Regions from separate parts of the Agrobacterium sp. 6Ca8 genome, predicted to be linked through region 3. Evidence: riboswitches for the same ligand, from Rfam matches in the RefSeq annotation. Region 3 holds a riboswitch; each other region holds the start of a gene.
The links. Region 3 has a riboswitch for cobalamin ahead of ACZ5A6_RS12520 (DUF1636 family protein). Riboswitches for the same ligand answer to the same signal wherever they lie in the genome.

Region 1: linked by a shared signal. The riboswitch ahead of bluB (5,6-dimethylbenzimidazole synthase) and the one ahead of ACZ5A6_RS12520 (DUF1636 family protein) in region 3 are both predicted to bind cobalamin.
Region 2: linked by a shared signal. The riboswitch ahead of ACZ5A6_RS26220 (DUF1852 domain-containing protein) and the one ahead of ACZ5A6_RS12520 (DUF1636 family protein) in region 3 are both predicted to bind cobalamin.
Region 4: linked by a shared signal. The riboswitch ahead of ACZ5A6_RS16665 (ABC transporter substrate-binding protein) and the one ahead of ACZ5A6_RS12520 (DUF1636 family protein) in region 3 are both predicted to bind cobalamin.

What each region holds. Positions count from the first base shown of each region.
Region 1 is NZ_AP026433.1:1,316,597-1,320,356, reverse strand. It holds gene ACZ5A6_RS06555 (glyoxalase superfamily protein) at 80-457, opposite strand; gene ACZ5A6_RS06550 (TolB family protein) at 650-1,480, shown strand; cobalamin riboswitch at 1,609-1,794, shown strand; gene bluB (5,6-dimethylbenzimidazole synthase) at 1,893-2,609, shown strand; gene ACZ5A6_RS06540 (DUF2865 domain-containing protein) at 2,679-3,760, opposite strand, start outside.
Region 2 is NZ_AP026435.1:529,728-533,487, forward strand. It holds gene ACZ5A6_RS26210 (hypothetical protein) at 1-1,164, shown strand, start outside; partial or broken gene ACZ5A6_RS26215 (Fic family protein) at 1,608-1,756, shown strand; cobalamin riboswitch at 1,951-2,163, shown strand; gene ACZ5A6_RS26220 (DUF1852 domain-containing protein) at 2,267-3,244, shown strand; gene ACZ5A6_RS26225 (methionine synthase) at 3,269-3,760, shown strand, end outside.
Region 3 is NZ_AP026433.1:2,568,616-2,572,375, forward strand. It holds gene cobN (cobaltochelatase subunit CobN) at 1-789, opposite strand, end outside; gene cobW (cobalamin biosynthesis protein CobW) at 795-1,832, opposite strand; gene ACZ5A6_RS12520 (DUF1636 family protein) at 1,829-2,215, opposite strand; cobalamin riboswitch at 2,371-2,585, opposite strand; gene cobO (cob(I)yrinic acid a,c-diamide adenosyltransferase) at 2,713-3,330, shown strand; gene ACZ5A6_RS12530 (cobyric acid synthase) at 3,332-3,760, shown strand, end outside.
Region 4 is NZ_AP026434.1:525,082-528,841, forward strand. It holds gene argE (acetylornithine deacetylase) at 1-209, opposite strand, end outside; gene ACZ5A6_RS16660 (GNAT family N-acetyltransferase) at 421-1,299, shown strand; cobalamin riboswitch at 1,339-1,574, shown strand; gene ACZ5A6_RS16665 (ABC transporter substrate-binding protein) at 1,740-2,771, shown strand; gene ACZ5A6_RS16670 (FecCD family ABC transporter permease) at 2,768-3,760, shown strand, end outside.

The DNA.
Region 1 (3,760 bases), 1.3 Mb from region 3:
GGATTCGCCATATATCGATGGCGAAGAAGCATCCTTTTCCTCCAACGGCGCGGACACGCCCCGCCGTTTCCCTATCTCGTTAAATAACCTGCCCCACATCGATGCGGTTGCCATCCGGGTCTTCGAAAACGAAAGCCCGCAGGCCATAATCCTTGTCCTGCAGACTTTTGATGATGCGAAGCCCGTGGCTTTCGCAAAGCGCGTGCAGCGAGTCGACGTCGCTGACCAGCATATGCGCCACATTAAAGGGGGCCGGTTTGTGCGTCGACTGCAATGTCAGGTGCAACTCGGCATTACCTTGTTTCAAGATCATGAAACCGACAGGGTTGCCGTTTTCGAAGGTCTTTTCGAAGCCCAGCACACGGACATAAAAGTCATGGGCCTTCTCGATATTCTTGACAGGAAGCATTGCGGCGATCCGACCGAAGCGGATGCCGTGATCGGCGATGGTGTTCATCGCGGAACCTCGGATCTGGGAGAAACGGGCAGGGGTGCGGGCGGTGCCGGCACGCTGCTGTTTTTTCCTATTTGAATTTGCAGGGCGGTGCCTGCGGCAATAGGATCATAATCACGGCGGTGGCGGATGCAAACGGAATGTTTGTGCCATTCAACGCTCCACGCCAGACGATCGACAGGCCCGGGAGGCAGCATGCGCAGTTCCATCGAAATCTTCAACACCCGCACTCGGCAGATGCGGGTGGTCTGGCAGACGCCGGAGCTGTTCGAGGCTCCGAACTGGTCGCCGGACGGGAAATACCTGCTTCTGAACTGCGACGGTCTGCTTTATCGCCTGTCACTTGCCGGCGACCCTTCGCCGGAAAAGGTCGATACCGGCTTTGCGACAATCTGCAACAATGACCACGGCATTTCGCCTGACGGTTCGCTTTATGCCATTTCCGACAAGGTGGAGTTCGGCAAGAGTGCCATCTATCTGCTGCCTTCGACGGGCGGAACGCCGCGTCTGATGACTAAGAACCTTCCGTCCTACTGGCACGGCTGGTCGCCGGACGGGAAAGGTTTCGCCTATTGCGGCATTCGCGATCAGGTTTTCGATATTTATTCCATGGACATAGACAGCGGCGTTGAGACACGCCTTACCCATGGTGAGGGCCGCAATGACGGGCCGGATTATTCGCCGGATGGAGAATGGATCTATTTCAACTCCAGCCGCACCGGCCAGATGCAGATCTGGCGCGTGCGGGTGGATGGCTCGGCCGTCGAGCGTATCACCGACAGCGCCTATGGCGACTGGTTCCCGCATCCGTCCCCCAGCGGTGACAAAGTCGTCTTCGTCTCCTACGACGCCGAAGTCTTCGACCATCCGCGCGACCTCAACGTGCGCGTGCGGCTGATGGATATGGATGGCGGCAATGCCGAAACGCTGTTTGACCTTTTCGGCGGGCAGGGAACGATGAATTCGCCCAACTGGTCACCGGACGGGGATGAGTTCGCTTATGTGCGGTATTTTCCCGTTGGGTGATGCGGTAGGGAGTGCTTCAGCCGGCGCGCGTCTGCGCGGCGGCTGAAGGCCGCAATACGCAGGTGAGGTGGCCACGGTCACATTGCCGCATCGCTGCGCAAGATACTTGTATTTGCAATCTTTGTTGCTCATAAGCTTCTTCGTCAGGTGCCTGCCCTTTAGGGCGGGAGAATCGGGAATCCGGTGCAAGACCGGAACGTGCCCAGCGCTGTGAGGCGGATGCCCTTTTTCTTGATGCCACTGAATCCATTCGGGAAGGCGAAAGTGGGCGGACGAAGCCGAGTCAGAAGACCGGCCTGACAGGATAGACCAGACCGCGTGGACGGCGGCAGGTTGTTGCAGCAGCGCGTCGTGCAGGTGAAAACCGGAGCCGGTTTTCGTGGCGGCGCGCCAGCATTGTTGGGGATAGACGATGCCGACCGATCCACTCGCGACCAGTTCGCTCGACGCCGATGCATTCGATCACGCGCTTTCGCCCGCCTACCCGTTTTCCGAGGGAGAGCGAGAGGCGATCTACCGTGCCATCGAAACCCGCCGTGATGTGCGCGACCAGTTCCTTCCGGATCCATTGCCGGAAGATGTGGTCGAGCGCTTGCTGAAGGCGGCGCATTCCGCGCCATCAGTCGGTTTCATGCAGCCGTGGAATTTCACGCTCGTCACTGACGGTGCGGTCAGGCAGGCAGCCTGGGTTGCCTTCAGCCGCGCCAATGGCGAGGCGGCGGCGATGTTCGAGGGGGAGCAGCAGGCGCTTTACCGCAGCCTCAAGCTTGAGGGCATCCGCAAGGCGCCGCTCAGCATCTGCGTCACCTGCGATCCGACGCGTGGCGGCAAGGTGGTGCTGGGCCGCACCCACAATCCGCGCACCGATGTCTATTCCACCGTCTGCGCCATCCAGAACCTCTGGCTTGCAGCGCGCGCCGAAGGCATCGGCGTCGGCTGGGTCAGCATTTTCCACGATAGCGACATTCGTACCATTCTGGAGATTCCCGACCACATCGAGATCGTCGCCTGGCTATGCCTCGGCCGCGTCGATACACTTTATACCGAGCCGGAACTGGCGGTGAAGGGGTGGCGCCAGCGCGTGCCGCTGGAGGAGCTGGTGTTTCGCAATCGCTGGGGTGGACGGTAAAGAGAAGACGCGACCGTCTTGTGAGTGAGACAGAGCGTTGCCAACTCCATACCGTGTGCCTGATGGGAGCTATTGCTGCGGCTGAATGCCCTTCAGCGCCGGGTTCTTCAGGTCGATCCGGCCTGTCTGGTCGGGCAGGAATTTAGGGCCGATGACGCGGACCTTGCTGTTGTTCGGGTCATAGTCGCGTTCCGGAACCGGTTGTTCCGGCGGCTTTGCGGCCTGCTGCAGTTCGGTGGGTTTTTTGGGGGTGTCACCTTGCGGTGATGGAATGGTCGTGATGCTGGAATAGGGTTTCTCAGCTTCCGGCCGCGCAGCCTCCTGCTGCTTCATCTCCTCGTGATAGGCGGCCATGTTGCAGGCGCAGCCTGGGGCTTTCGTTGAGGCATTTCGATAGGCAAAGGCGGTCGGCAGGTCCTTGTAGGGCTTTCCTGTTTCAGCCGAGACCATGTCAGCCGTTTCCTGCTCCGTCATGGAGTGGAAATAAAGCTCCGTCTGCGTACCCGGACACATTTTCTGGCATTGTTCGGCCTGCGCACGGAAATCGAGCGGCGAGGCATTGGAAGCGATGGGGAAGAACGAGCCGTCGCAGGTGCGCACGCACAGCGTCCTGAGCCCGCCTTCAGCAGCGGCATTGGGGTATGGCGAAAGCCCTGCCTGTCCTGGCGGATTGCTCTGTTCGCCGAAGGCGTCGGGGTAACGTGTCACATCGGGTGCCGTCGGCTGGTGCGCTTCTGTTTCCGGAATGGCGCTGCAGCCATTGGCGTCGAGTGCGGCGAGAATGCGCTGGCGTCTGATGTCGCCATCATCGCTGCCCTGGGCCGCCATGGCATAGTCGCGGTCACGGATGATGGCATCGCGTTCGCTCTGCGCATCGGCCATCGCGTCGCTGATCTCCGCGCAGAGTTCGGCATTCGGGCTGCCATAAACGGTGACGCTTGCGGATGAACAGCCGTAACGGCGCAGATCGTTCCTGATCCTGCGGATCTCGATGTTCTGGCGGGTGAGCGCATTGGCGTAACGCCGTACCTCGGCGGTGTTGCCGATGACACGCGGAGGTTCGCGCAGCTGCGCATAAAGCGTATCGCAGACCTGATCCGCGAAAGCAGCGGCCGGGGCGATGAAAACAAGGGGAAGCAGGAGGCCGATAA
Region 2 (3,760 bases), on a different replicon from region 3:
TTGTGTGCGGGTCTCGTTGGGAAGATGGACGAATCCACCACCCCCTTCGTATTTCGGAGCTTTGAGCCTGCACCCGGCGGCAAAGCGCTTGATCCCGCTCTTTCAAATGCGGGTTTCACCTATGACAATGCCCTGGCGACGATTGCCCTTTTTTCCTGTGGCAACGATACCGAGGCAAAAAGGGTTGCCGATGCGCTGCTGCTCGCCGTCAACAACGATCGCTATTACAGCGATGGCCGCCTGCGCAACGCCTACCGTTCCGGCCCCGTTGCGAACGAAAATGGTGCTATGCTTTTGCCCGGTTTCTGGAGTGAGGCCAGCAAGACGTGGGTCGAGGATGACTATCAGGTCGGCAGCGCAACGGGCAACCTGGCCTGGGCGGCACTTGCGCTTCTCACTGCCAGTGAACGATTAAGCAATCCGTCCTATGTGCAGGCAGCGACCAAACTCATGCGCTGGATCGATGCGCATACGGCGGGCGTCCGCGATATCGGCTACACAGGTGGCACATTCGGTCATGAGCCTGCACCGGCAAAACTCGAGTGGAAATCGACGGAACATAATCTCGATGTATATGCCGTTGCGGGTTGGCTCGCCGAAATTGAGGGAGCGCGCGCCTGGCAGGCGATGCGGGATAATACACGCAAATTTCTTGATGCGATGTGGAATGAGCAGCAGGGACGGTTTTACGTCGGCAGCCAACCTGGAAGCGACACACCCAACTCGAGCCAGTCCGGAATAGATTCCGAGCTCTGGCCCATTCTCGCCGTGCCGGAGTTTCGGGGCCGCAGTGGGCGTGTTCTGCATTGGGTTGATCGGCATTATGCGGTTGCGGGAGGTTTTGATTTTAACGACGATCGGGATGGCGTGTGGCTGGAAGGTACGGCCCAGGCCGCGCTGGCATTTCAGCAGGTCGGCGATGCCGACCGGGCCGAGGCGCTGCTTGCCACCATTGCCGCACAAATATCTCCCGATAACCTGATCTACGCGACAGTCGGGGACGAACTGACGACCGGGCTGATGATCGGGCCGACCTCGACATTTGCCGACTTCAAATATTTCAGGTTGCCGCATGTCGGGGCTACTGCCTGGGCAATCCTTGCAGCGAAAGGCTGGAACCCTTTTCTTAGAAAAAGCGGTTGTATTCGTTTTTGTGAGGGATAATCGTTCGTCTCGGCGGCAGCAGGAGGATATTGCTCCAGGCCGTTGCGCCGGAGATTGAAAACTGGGACGCATGACGCTGCTGAAAGCGGCGAAAAGCGTAAAACCGCAACGTTGACTGCCGACTAGCAGTTCCAGTGATTCAAGCCTGACAGTACGATTAACGAAGCCGAATACCGCCCACTGCCAGACCTGTCAGATGCCCGGTGCGGATCGGAACTTCCTGTGCACCTTCAACTACATGGGGCGGTTCGAAGGCCCGAGCACAAATTCGGCGGTGCTGTTGCGGATACGCGCCCGTGATGTTATCGGCCCGCAATTTAAGGGTGCTTGCCTTCGCTCATTCGTTATTTAATTCAAACGCCGATCCCTTTATTAGCGCTGCGCCGGCACAGTAGGGCATGTCCGAATAGCATCCCAACCTCCGGCGAGGCCGCTTCAATTAAACGCCTGCGGCAGGCGAAATCATGCGCGCCTTCTAGCTGCCCCAATTGCCTCCTGAACTGTCGATCGACGTACTGGCTCTTCTGGAGCGACTAAGTCTGGCGGAACGCGCTCTGGGCGCCTGGACGGTATCACCAGGCTGCTCCCGCGCTAGGAACTATTCGTGGTGTGGTCTGATCCTTTCAACTGCGTGGAGCGAGACGTTTGCCACGGCCAGGTCCGCGTATGTGAGAATCGCCTGACAACGCCGAATGCAACCTACTCGGTCGGAACCGGCGATGGAAACGCAGACTTAAGGACATAAAGATATCGTTATATGAAGTTGACCGATGGCGTAGCTTACAATATGGTCGTCACGCCTAAGGTTCCCCAGTCGTTGCACGCAACGTGCCGGGGCTAAGAGGGAAGTCGGTGCTCCGTGTCATGCGGAAAAGCCGACGCTGCCCCCGCAACTGTAAGCGGCGAGCTGAAGTCCAACATGTCACTGGTTTACCCCGGGAAGACGGACGGAAGTGATGATCCGTGAGCCAGGAGACCTGCCTTTGGTGAAATAACGTCCACGGGCGGGGTGTCCCAGTGTGCCGTAGCAACGGTTGCATTGTCGCGGCCTGTCTTGCTATGCGTCCGCAGACCCATGCCCCCAACTTTATAGGGGCACAACATGTCTCAGACCTGCATTTTTACAATCACGAGCGTACCCTTCGATGAGGACTATCGTCCTTCAGAACATACGCGCATCACCACCAATTTTGCCAATCTGGCCAGGGGCGAAAAGCGGCAGGAAAACCTGCGCAATGTCATGCGCATGATCGACAGCCGCTTCAACGCCCTCGCTCACTGGGATAATCCCAAATCGGACCGATACTCGGTCGAGTTGGAGATCATTTCGGTCGATATGAGCTTCGATGTCGCAGGTGAAAAATTTCCCCTCATCGAGATACTGAAGACGACGATCATCGATCACAAAACCAGTGAACGTATCGACGGCATTGTGGGGAATAACTTCTCCTCCTATGTGCGGGACTACGATTTCAGTATTGTGCTGCCGGAGCATAACAAGAGCGTTCCTGCCTTCAGCATTCCGGCCGACTTCGGCGATCTGCATGGAAACCTGTTCAAGTCTTTTCTGCGGTCGGATGCCTACCGCTCGCACTTTCGCAAGCCGCCGGTCATTTGCATCAGCGCCTCGACCAGCAAGACCTATTACCGGACCGAAAATCATCACCCCGTGATGGGCGTCGAATACCGGCAGAATGGGTTCTCGTCCACCGACCAGTATTTCGGGAAAATGGGATTGCAGGTTCGCTACTTCATGCCTGCAGGCAGCGTTGCGCCGTTGGCGTTCTATTTTGTTGGGGACTTGCTGGGCGACTACTCCAATATTGAGCTAATCGGCGTCATCAGCACGATGGAAACGTTTCAGAGAATTTATCGCCCCGAAATCTACAATGCGAACGCAGCAGCCGGGACATTTTACCAGCCCAACCTGAAGCACCAGGACTATTCGCTGACCCGGGTCATTTACGATCGCGACGAACGAAATCGCTTGGCGGTGGATCAGGGTAAGTTCACCGAAAAACACTTCATCAAGCCATACCGCGCCGTCCTTGAGCAACTGTTTGCTCACCGCCCCGCCTGAGCATCACTTATAAGAGGTCCCACCGTGAAGAAACTTCTCCCCACATCGACCGCTGGCAGCCTGCCGAAACCCTCCTGGCTTGCGCAGCCCGAAAAACTGTGGTCGCCCTGGAAGCTGGAGGGCGAGGAATTACTGGAAGGCAAGAGAGATGCCCTGCGCCTTTCACTGGACGATCAGCAACAGGCCGGCATCGACATCGTCAGTGATGGCGAGCAAACACGCCAACATTTCGTCACGACTTTCATCGAGCACCTCGACGGGGTCGATTTTGCAAAACGCGAGACAGTCAGAATTCGCGATCGCTACGATGCGAGTGTCCCGACAGTCGTCGGCGCCGTGTCTCGCCAGAAGTCCGTGTTCGTCGAAGACGCCAAGTTTTTGCGCCAGCAGACCAAACAACCCATCAAATGGGCGTTGCCGGGTCCGATGACGATGATCGATACTCTCTTTGATGGCCATTATAAGAGCCGTGAAAAGCTTGCCTGGGAATTTGCCGGGATACTCAACGAGGAAGCA
Region 3 (3,760 bases):
GGCGGCGGGCTGGAGTTCGGGCAGTACGGTTTCGAGAAAGCGAATTGCCTCCCCATCCTTGAGGCCGCTGACGAAAATCGGCAATGGCGCAAAACCGCGCTGAGAGAGCGCGTTAAAAAGCGCATCCACGGGCGCCGCATCGGCCGCAAGAAGCATGGAGCGGTAAAAGAGAATGGGAAGGACAGCTGCAACGGCGGGAAAACCGGCGCAGGCTTCCGCCTGATCCACGACGCCTTTACCCGGCCGGTAAAAGCCGGCTTTCGGCAGCGGTTGAGCCTCGATATCTGGCCATGCGCCACCACTTACAAGGGCAGCAAGACCAATGGCAAGCCGGTCCATATTTTCCCGCCCACCCTCGCGGAAGAAGGCGAGGACGGACGCCAACGTCTGGCGATCAACAGTCGAGGCTGCTTCGAGCTTTTCGTCTCTCTCACTGCATTCACCCGGCAGGAGCATAAGTTTTATGCCACGTCGCCGCGCCATCGTGCTGAGCTGATCGACGCCATAGCGCCAGCGTTCCGCGCCGCCGAGAATCCGGATAAGGATGACACGGGCATGTTCGGCCGTCTTTTCGATCCACAGATCGACCGACATCGGATGCCGAAGCTCGGAGAGGTTGGCGGCGGACAGGGACGGAAGCGCGCCCTCTGCCTGCCGCCATGCCTGTTCCAGCCCGGCAAGATCGCTTGCCGAAAAAGACAGCATCACCACATCCGATCGCGGCTGGTTGAGATCAACCGGCTCGATCAGGTCGTCCAGAGACGAAGATGTGGTGGCGAGAATGTGCATTTCTATCAGGCGGCCAACATCTGTTCGATCTTTTCGCGGTTGAGGCCCTTTTCGCCTATGACGACGAGGCGGCTGCGGCGCTCTTCACCGGCCGCCCAGGGACGGTCATAATAATGGTTGACGCGGCTACCGACTGCCTGCACCTGCAGGCGCATCGGCTTGGTGGATACTTCGACGAAACCTTTGATGCGCAGAACATTTTCCGCAGCCGCTGTCTCGGCGATACGAGCCGCCAGCGCTTCCGGATCGGTCACGGCCGGCAGGTCGATGACGAAGCTGTCGAAATCGTCATGTTCGTGGTCAAGTTCACCATCGTGATGGGTGCGGCGGTTTTCGATATCCTCTTCAACCGCAAGACCGAGGCCGATCAGCACGGCCGGATCGATGACGCCATTCGAGGCGACGACGATCTTTGCGGCCCGCGGCAAATGCTCGAGAATATGAGCCTTCGCCTTTTCCAGACCGGCGCTATCGAGCAGATCCGCCTTGGTCAGCACGATAAGATCGGCACAGGCGATCTGGTCCTCGAAAACCTCTTCGACCGGATCGTCGTGATCGAGGGCTTCGTCATTTGCGCGCTGGGCGGCAAGGGCTTCCATGTCATGCGCCACCTGACCCTCGGCAAGGGCAGCGCCATCCACCACGGCAACCACAGCGTCAACCGTCACGCGGCTCTTGATGGCCGGCCATTGAAATGCCTGCACCAGCGGCTTGGGCAGGGCAAGGCCGGAGGTCTCGATGAGGATATGCTCCACCTTCGGCTGGCGGCTCAGAATCTGCTCGATGGCCGGCTGGAAATCATCCGCCACCGTGCAGCAGATGCAGCCATTGGCCAGCTCGACGATGTTTTCCTCCGGGCAGCTCTCAATGCCGCATCCCTTGAGGATATCCCCATCGATGCCGATATCACCGAATTCGTTGACGATGATGGCAAGCCGCTTGCCATCAAGCTTTTCTAGGAGACCGCGCAGCAGCGTGGTTTTTCCAGCCCCCAGAAAGCCGGTGACGATGGTGCAGGGAACGCGGTCCAGAAGGGTGCTCATGATCTCTCCTCGGTAAAATCGAATGGGGGAATGCGCGCCACCATGCAGCGCTTCAATGTGTCGGGGCGGCCGCGCCAAGGCATCAGGCCATCTGCGGAGGCGGCCAGCATTTGCGCGCCCGTGAGCAGGTCTTCCGCATCGTTGGGCGTCAGCCCGCCGAATACATAGGACCAGCCATCGGCACCGCGCAGCACGGCACTGAGGCCGCGTTTGCAATTGGCAAGGCAATTGACGGAGCGAACATCGATGCCGGATTCACGCGCTTTTGCGATGGCAGCTTCCGCAAGGATGGTGCCGGGGCGCGGCTCCGCATTGGGATCGGTGTCGTCGCGACAGCTTCGGCAGACAAAAACGACCACGCCGGAAGCTGTGTTGGCTTCCATTGTCCCGTCCGCACAAGAAGATGTTGTGGTAATATCCAAACCGTTCCGCTTTCCGCGCCTTTAAACTCATCGGGGTGCGGATGTCGAAAACAGCGCACTGAAAAGCGCGGCTGCAAATCAATTCGACCGGCTGACCGGAGCACCCCGCCCGGGAGACGTTTTTTCCTGAAACGGCAGGTCTCCTGGCTTGCGGCTTTAAAACACCCTGCACCACCTTCCCGGGCCAATTTTATGGTCCAGTGGCTTCATAGTGCGGGCTTACCGCTTACAGTTGCGGGGGCAGCCACGGAATGACCCGTTATGGGGTGGAACCGTGTTCCCTCTTAGCTTTTCCCGTTGCCGGGAAAAGACCGTCAGTGCCTTACCCTTAGGCTGAACGGGCGTGACGGTCAATGCTGCCGGCTTGTCGATTGCCGGGTGCGGCAAATTGAGTATAGTCGCCGCTCCGAATGGTGGGGGCATACGGTCCCGCGCCGCTGGACGAGAAGGAAAACGCGATGACACGCGATATCAGCGACAGCGAAGCCGAACGCCACCGGCAGAAAATGGTCAACCGCAAGACGGTTCAGGATGCCGAAGTCGCGGAAAAGACCATCGAAAAAGGTCTGCTGATGATCAATACCGGCCCTGGTAAAGGCAAATCCACGGCCGCTTTCGGCCTTGCTTTGCGCATGCTCGGCACCGGGCGGCGGGTCGGCGTCGTCCAATTCATCAAGGGCGCATGGTCGACGGGTGAACAGCAGGCCCTGACTTTGTTCGGCGACAGGGTGGAATGGCGCACCATGGGCGAGGGGTTTACCTGGGACACGCAGGACCTCAAGCGCGATGTCGCGGCGGCTACAAAGGCCTGGGAGGAAGCGAAAGCACTGATGGCTGACGAGACGATCGGATTGCTGGTTCTCGACGAACTGAACATTGCGCTCCGCTATGATTACCTGCCGCTGGAAGAGGTCGTCGAAACGCTTTCCAACCGTAGATCCGATCTGCATGTCATCGTTACCGGCCGCAACGCCAAACAACCGTTGATCGACGCTGCCGACATGGTGACGGAAATGACCCTCGTCAAACATCACTTCAAGGCGGGCGTAAAGGCGCAGGCCGGGATAGAATACTGACATGACTGCACGTGTGCTGATGTTTCAGGGAACCGGCTCGGATGTCGGCAAATCGCTGATGGTGGCTGGCCTTGCCCGCGCCTTCGTCAGGCGTGGCCTGTCCGTCATGCCGTTCAAGCCGCAGAACATGTCGAACAATGCGGCGGTCACTGCCGATGGCGGCGAGATCGGTCGCGCGCAGGCGCTGCAGGCGCGGGCAGCAGGCGTTCCGCTGTCGGTTCACATGAACCCGGTGCTTTTAAAGCCGCAGAGCGAAACCGGCGCACAGGTCGTCGTACAGGGCAAAATTGTCGGCAATGCCAAGGCAGCCGATTATCAGCACATGAAAGCCGGGCTGATGCCGCATGTGCTGGAGAGCTTCGAGCACCTGAAACAACAGGCCGATCTGGTGCTGGTGGAAGGGGCGGGAAGTGCTTCCGAAATCAACCTC
Region 4 (3,760 bases), on a different replicon from region 3:
ATATGGCCGGACAAAACATAGCCGGCGCGATCGGCCGGGCCGAAGGTGGCGAAGAGATTGGCGCGGTCGCCCTCCGGTCCCGCAAGCAGCGATACTTTCGCGCCGTGGCTTTCAAGATAATCGGCGATCCAGCCGGCAATATCGCCATTGGCGGTTCCAACGACCGACGGGAAACCGACGAGACGCTCAAGGATTTCGATTGCGTTCAATGGTCGTCTCCGCTGACCGGATTGTCATCCCGAAAGCTTAGAATGGACTGCGACGTTTATCTGCTGAAATGCGAATGATTTCGGTAGATTGTTGTGACCTTCCAGTGCTTTCAGAAAATTCGTGCTGGCGTAACCGGCTACCGTCGGATGTCGTGGGCTAGGCCGGGACCGGATGAAGGTTCTGAGCCGTAGGGGATGAGGGCCGTTGGTTATGGACCTGCTCAAAGTCGATAGTTTCGAGCTGCGGACCGTGGATATCGCGGACGTGGATGCCGATCATCTGCATGCACTCTCCATGGCCGTCGGATGGCGATATCACGCGAATGAATGGTGTTTTCTGCGGCAATGCGGCGTGGGTCTCGCTGCGCTCGATGAGATCGACCGTGTTGTCGCAACCGCGATGCTCTTTCCCTATGATCAGGGGTTTGCGACGCTCGGCATGGTCATTGTTTCGCCCCGTTTGCAGGGGCAGGGCGTAGCACCATGGCTGGTGCAGAAACTTGTCGCGAAATTCCCCACGGTCTCCCTGCGGTTGAACGCGACGGGAGCGTCGCGGCGGTTGTTTTCAAGGTTGGGTTTTGCCGGCGATGCGGAAAAAGTATATCTGTTCCGGGGAAGGGCGAATTGCCTTTTCGAGATACCGCCGCCCGGCAGAAAACAACGAATAGAGCCGTTATCCGCAGGTCATCTGACTGATGTTGTGGAACTAGACCGGTCGGCTTTTGGCGTTTCGCGCCGGAACGTTTTACAGCGACTTTTGACGCAGAATGCGGGTTACGGTGTGTTTGAGGCGGACCGTCTTACCGCTTTTGCGCTGCGCCGTGCGGCGGGGCGGGGCCACATTATCGGTCCGGTCGTTGCGGGTGCGGACATGGATGCGATTGCGCTTGTGAGGCGGCATTTTACCGATCTTGACGATGAGCTGGTGCGGCTCGACACCATCAGCGACAACAATCTCTTTATTGATTTTATTGCGCAATCCGGGCTGGTGGTGATTGAAAGCCTTACCACCATGTCCAAAGACGCGCCGCAACCGGCGCCTTCCGGCGCTACAAAAATTTTCGCGTTGGCGGGTCCGTCTTTGTGCTGAGCTGCAGCACTATCGCAATTGACGCCCCGGCGCTTGCCCCTTATGTCAGAAAGTGACGGTTCCTGAAGCCGAAGGGCAAAGGGATTAATAGGGAACATGGTGCGGGTGATTTCTATCGCCCAATGCCGTGGCTGCCCCCGCAACTGTAAGCGGATTGCCGCTCATCCTCGTGACGCCTGAAAAGCGTCATGCCACTGCACCCTTCAAGGTGCGGGAAGGCAGATGAACGGCGCATATTCGCGAGCCAGGAGACCTGCCGTCATAATATTGACCATCGTTACGGGCGGGGATGCCCGGAAGAGGAGCTGATTATGACCTTTCCGTCCGCGGAAACGTATTTAGAGTCCCGTTCTCCATCTCCACACTTGTTGTCGCTCTGTCACTACGCGTTTTGACGCGCGGCCTGCGGATCACGCCACTTTATTTAGACTGGAGAACATATGTTTCATTTCAAACGCCTGCCGGTTTCCGCCGGTCTTCTGGCTGTCGCATTAGCGGCCTTGCCCGCCGGTGCCGCTCAGGCTGCCGAAACCACCTATCCGCTGACGATCAATAGCTGCGGCCACGAAATCACCTTCAAGCAGGCGCCCGCCCGCACAGTATCGGTCGGCCAGAGCACGACCGAGGTTCTCTATCTGCTCGGCGTGGCCGACAAGGTGGTAGGCACGGCGCTGTGGATCGGCCCGGTTCTGAAGGGTTACGAAGACGCCAATGCCAAGGTGGAGCGGCTTGCCGACAATGATCCGAGCTTCGAGGCGGTGGTTGGCAAGAGGCCGGACCTCGTGACGACGCAGTTCCAGTGGCAGATCGGTCCCGAAGGCGTTGTCGGAACACCGGAGCAATTCGCCGAACTCGGTATTCCCGTTTATACCTCCCCTGCCGATTGCATGGGCAAGGACAATTCCGGCGGCGGCGACGGCGTGCGCAAGTCCGTTTTCACCATGGACCTGATCTACCAGGAGGTCCGCGACCTTGCTAAAATTTTCAACGTGCAGGATCGCGGCGAGGAAGTCGTTGCCGACCTGAAAAAGCGTGAGGAAGCCGCCCGCGCCAAGATCGCTTCGGCGAATGGCAAGATTTCAGCAGTATTCTGGTTCTCCAGCGCCGAGCTGGATATCGATCCTTACGTGGCGGGCCGCAATGGTGCGCCGGGTTACATCATGTCCGCGCTCGGACTGAAGAACGTTATCGAAAGCGATGAGGAATGGCCGACTGTTGGCTGGGAAACCATCGCCAAGGCCAATCCGTCCGTGATCGTTGCCGGCAAGATGGACCGCCGGCGTTTCCCCGCCGATGACGTCGCCGTCAAGCTCAAGTTCCTTGCTACCGATCCGGTTGCCAGCATCATGCCCGCCGTCAAGGCGGCCCATGTCTTCGAAATGGACGCGCAGGCGATGAACCCGACCATCCGCACGATCGAAGGCATTGAAACGCTGGCCGAGGCGATTTCCACAGCCGGTCTCGCCAAGTGAACGGTCTTTCCGTCAATCTTGGCAGGGCGGGTCTGGCTTTTGCCGCACTCGCCCTGCTGCTCGTCGCGCTGATGGCCGGTGCGGCCATCGGCGAGACTGCCATTCCGTTCGACGTCGTGGCAAAAACCATTGCCAATCGTGTCTTCCATGCGGGTTATCCGCTGGAGCCGCTGGATGAGGGCATCGTCTGGAGCTACCGCCTCAGCCGCGCCGTCGTTGCCGCGTGCTGTGGCGCCTCGCTGGCGCTGGCCGGTGCGGTGCTTCAATCACTCCTGCGCAACCCGCTCGCCGATCCCTATATCCTCGGTATTTCCGCAGGCGCCTCAACCGGGGCCGTGGCCGTGGCGCTTCTGGGCTTCGGGGCGGGGTTCCTGACGATGCCGGCCGGCGCCCTTATCGGAGCTTTTGTGGCTTTTTCGCTTGTCAGCCTTCTGGCGGTGCGGGCAGGGCACGGCAACAGCGCCATCATCCTGGCGGGGGTCGCCGGTTCGCAACTGTTCAACGCCATGACGTCGTTCATCGTCACCAAATCCGCCAATGCCGAACAGGCGCGCGGCATCATGTTCTGGCTGCTGGGTAATCTTTCGGGCGTGCGCTGGCCGGATGTCTGGCTGGCTTTGCCGGTCAGTATTGCGGGTCTTGGGGTGTGCCTCTGGTACGCACGCGCGCTTGATGCTTTCGCTTTCGGCGGTCAGGCAGCAGCTTCGCTCGGTATTCCAGTGCGCCGGGTATATGCGGTGCTGATCTCGGTTTCGGCGGTCATGACGGCAGTCATGGTGTCGCTGGTCGGTTCTATCGGCTTCGTCGGTCTCGTCATCCCGCATGCGGCGCGCATCTTCGTTGGCGTTCGCCACGGCATGTTGCTGCCGGTGACGGCGCTGACCGGTGCAATTTTCATGATCATCGCAGATATTCTCTCGCGCACCGTCATTCCGGGGCAGGTGCTGCCGATCGGCGTGATTACTGCGCTGGTCGGCGCGCCCGCCTTC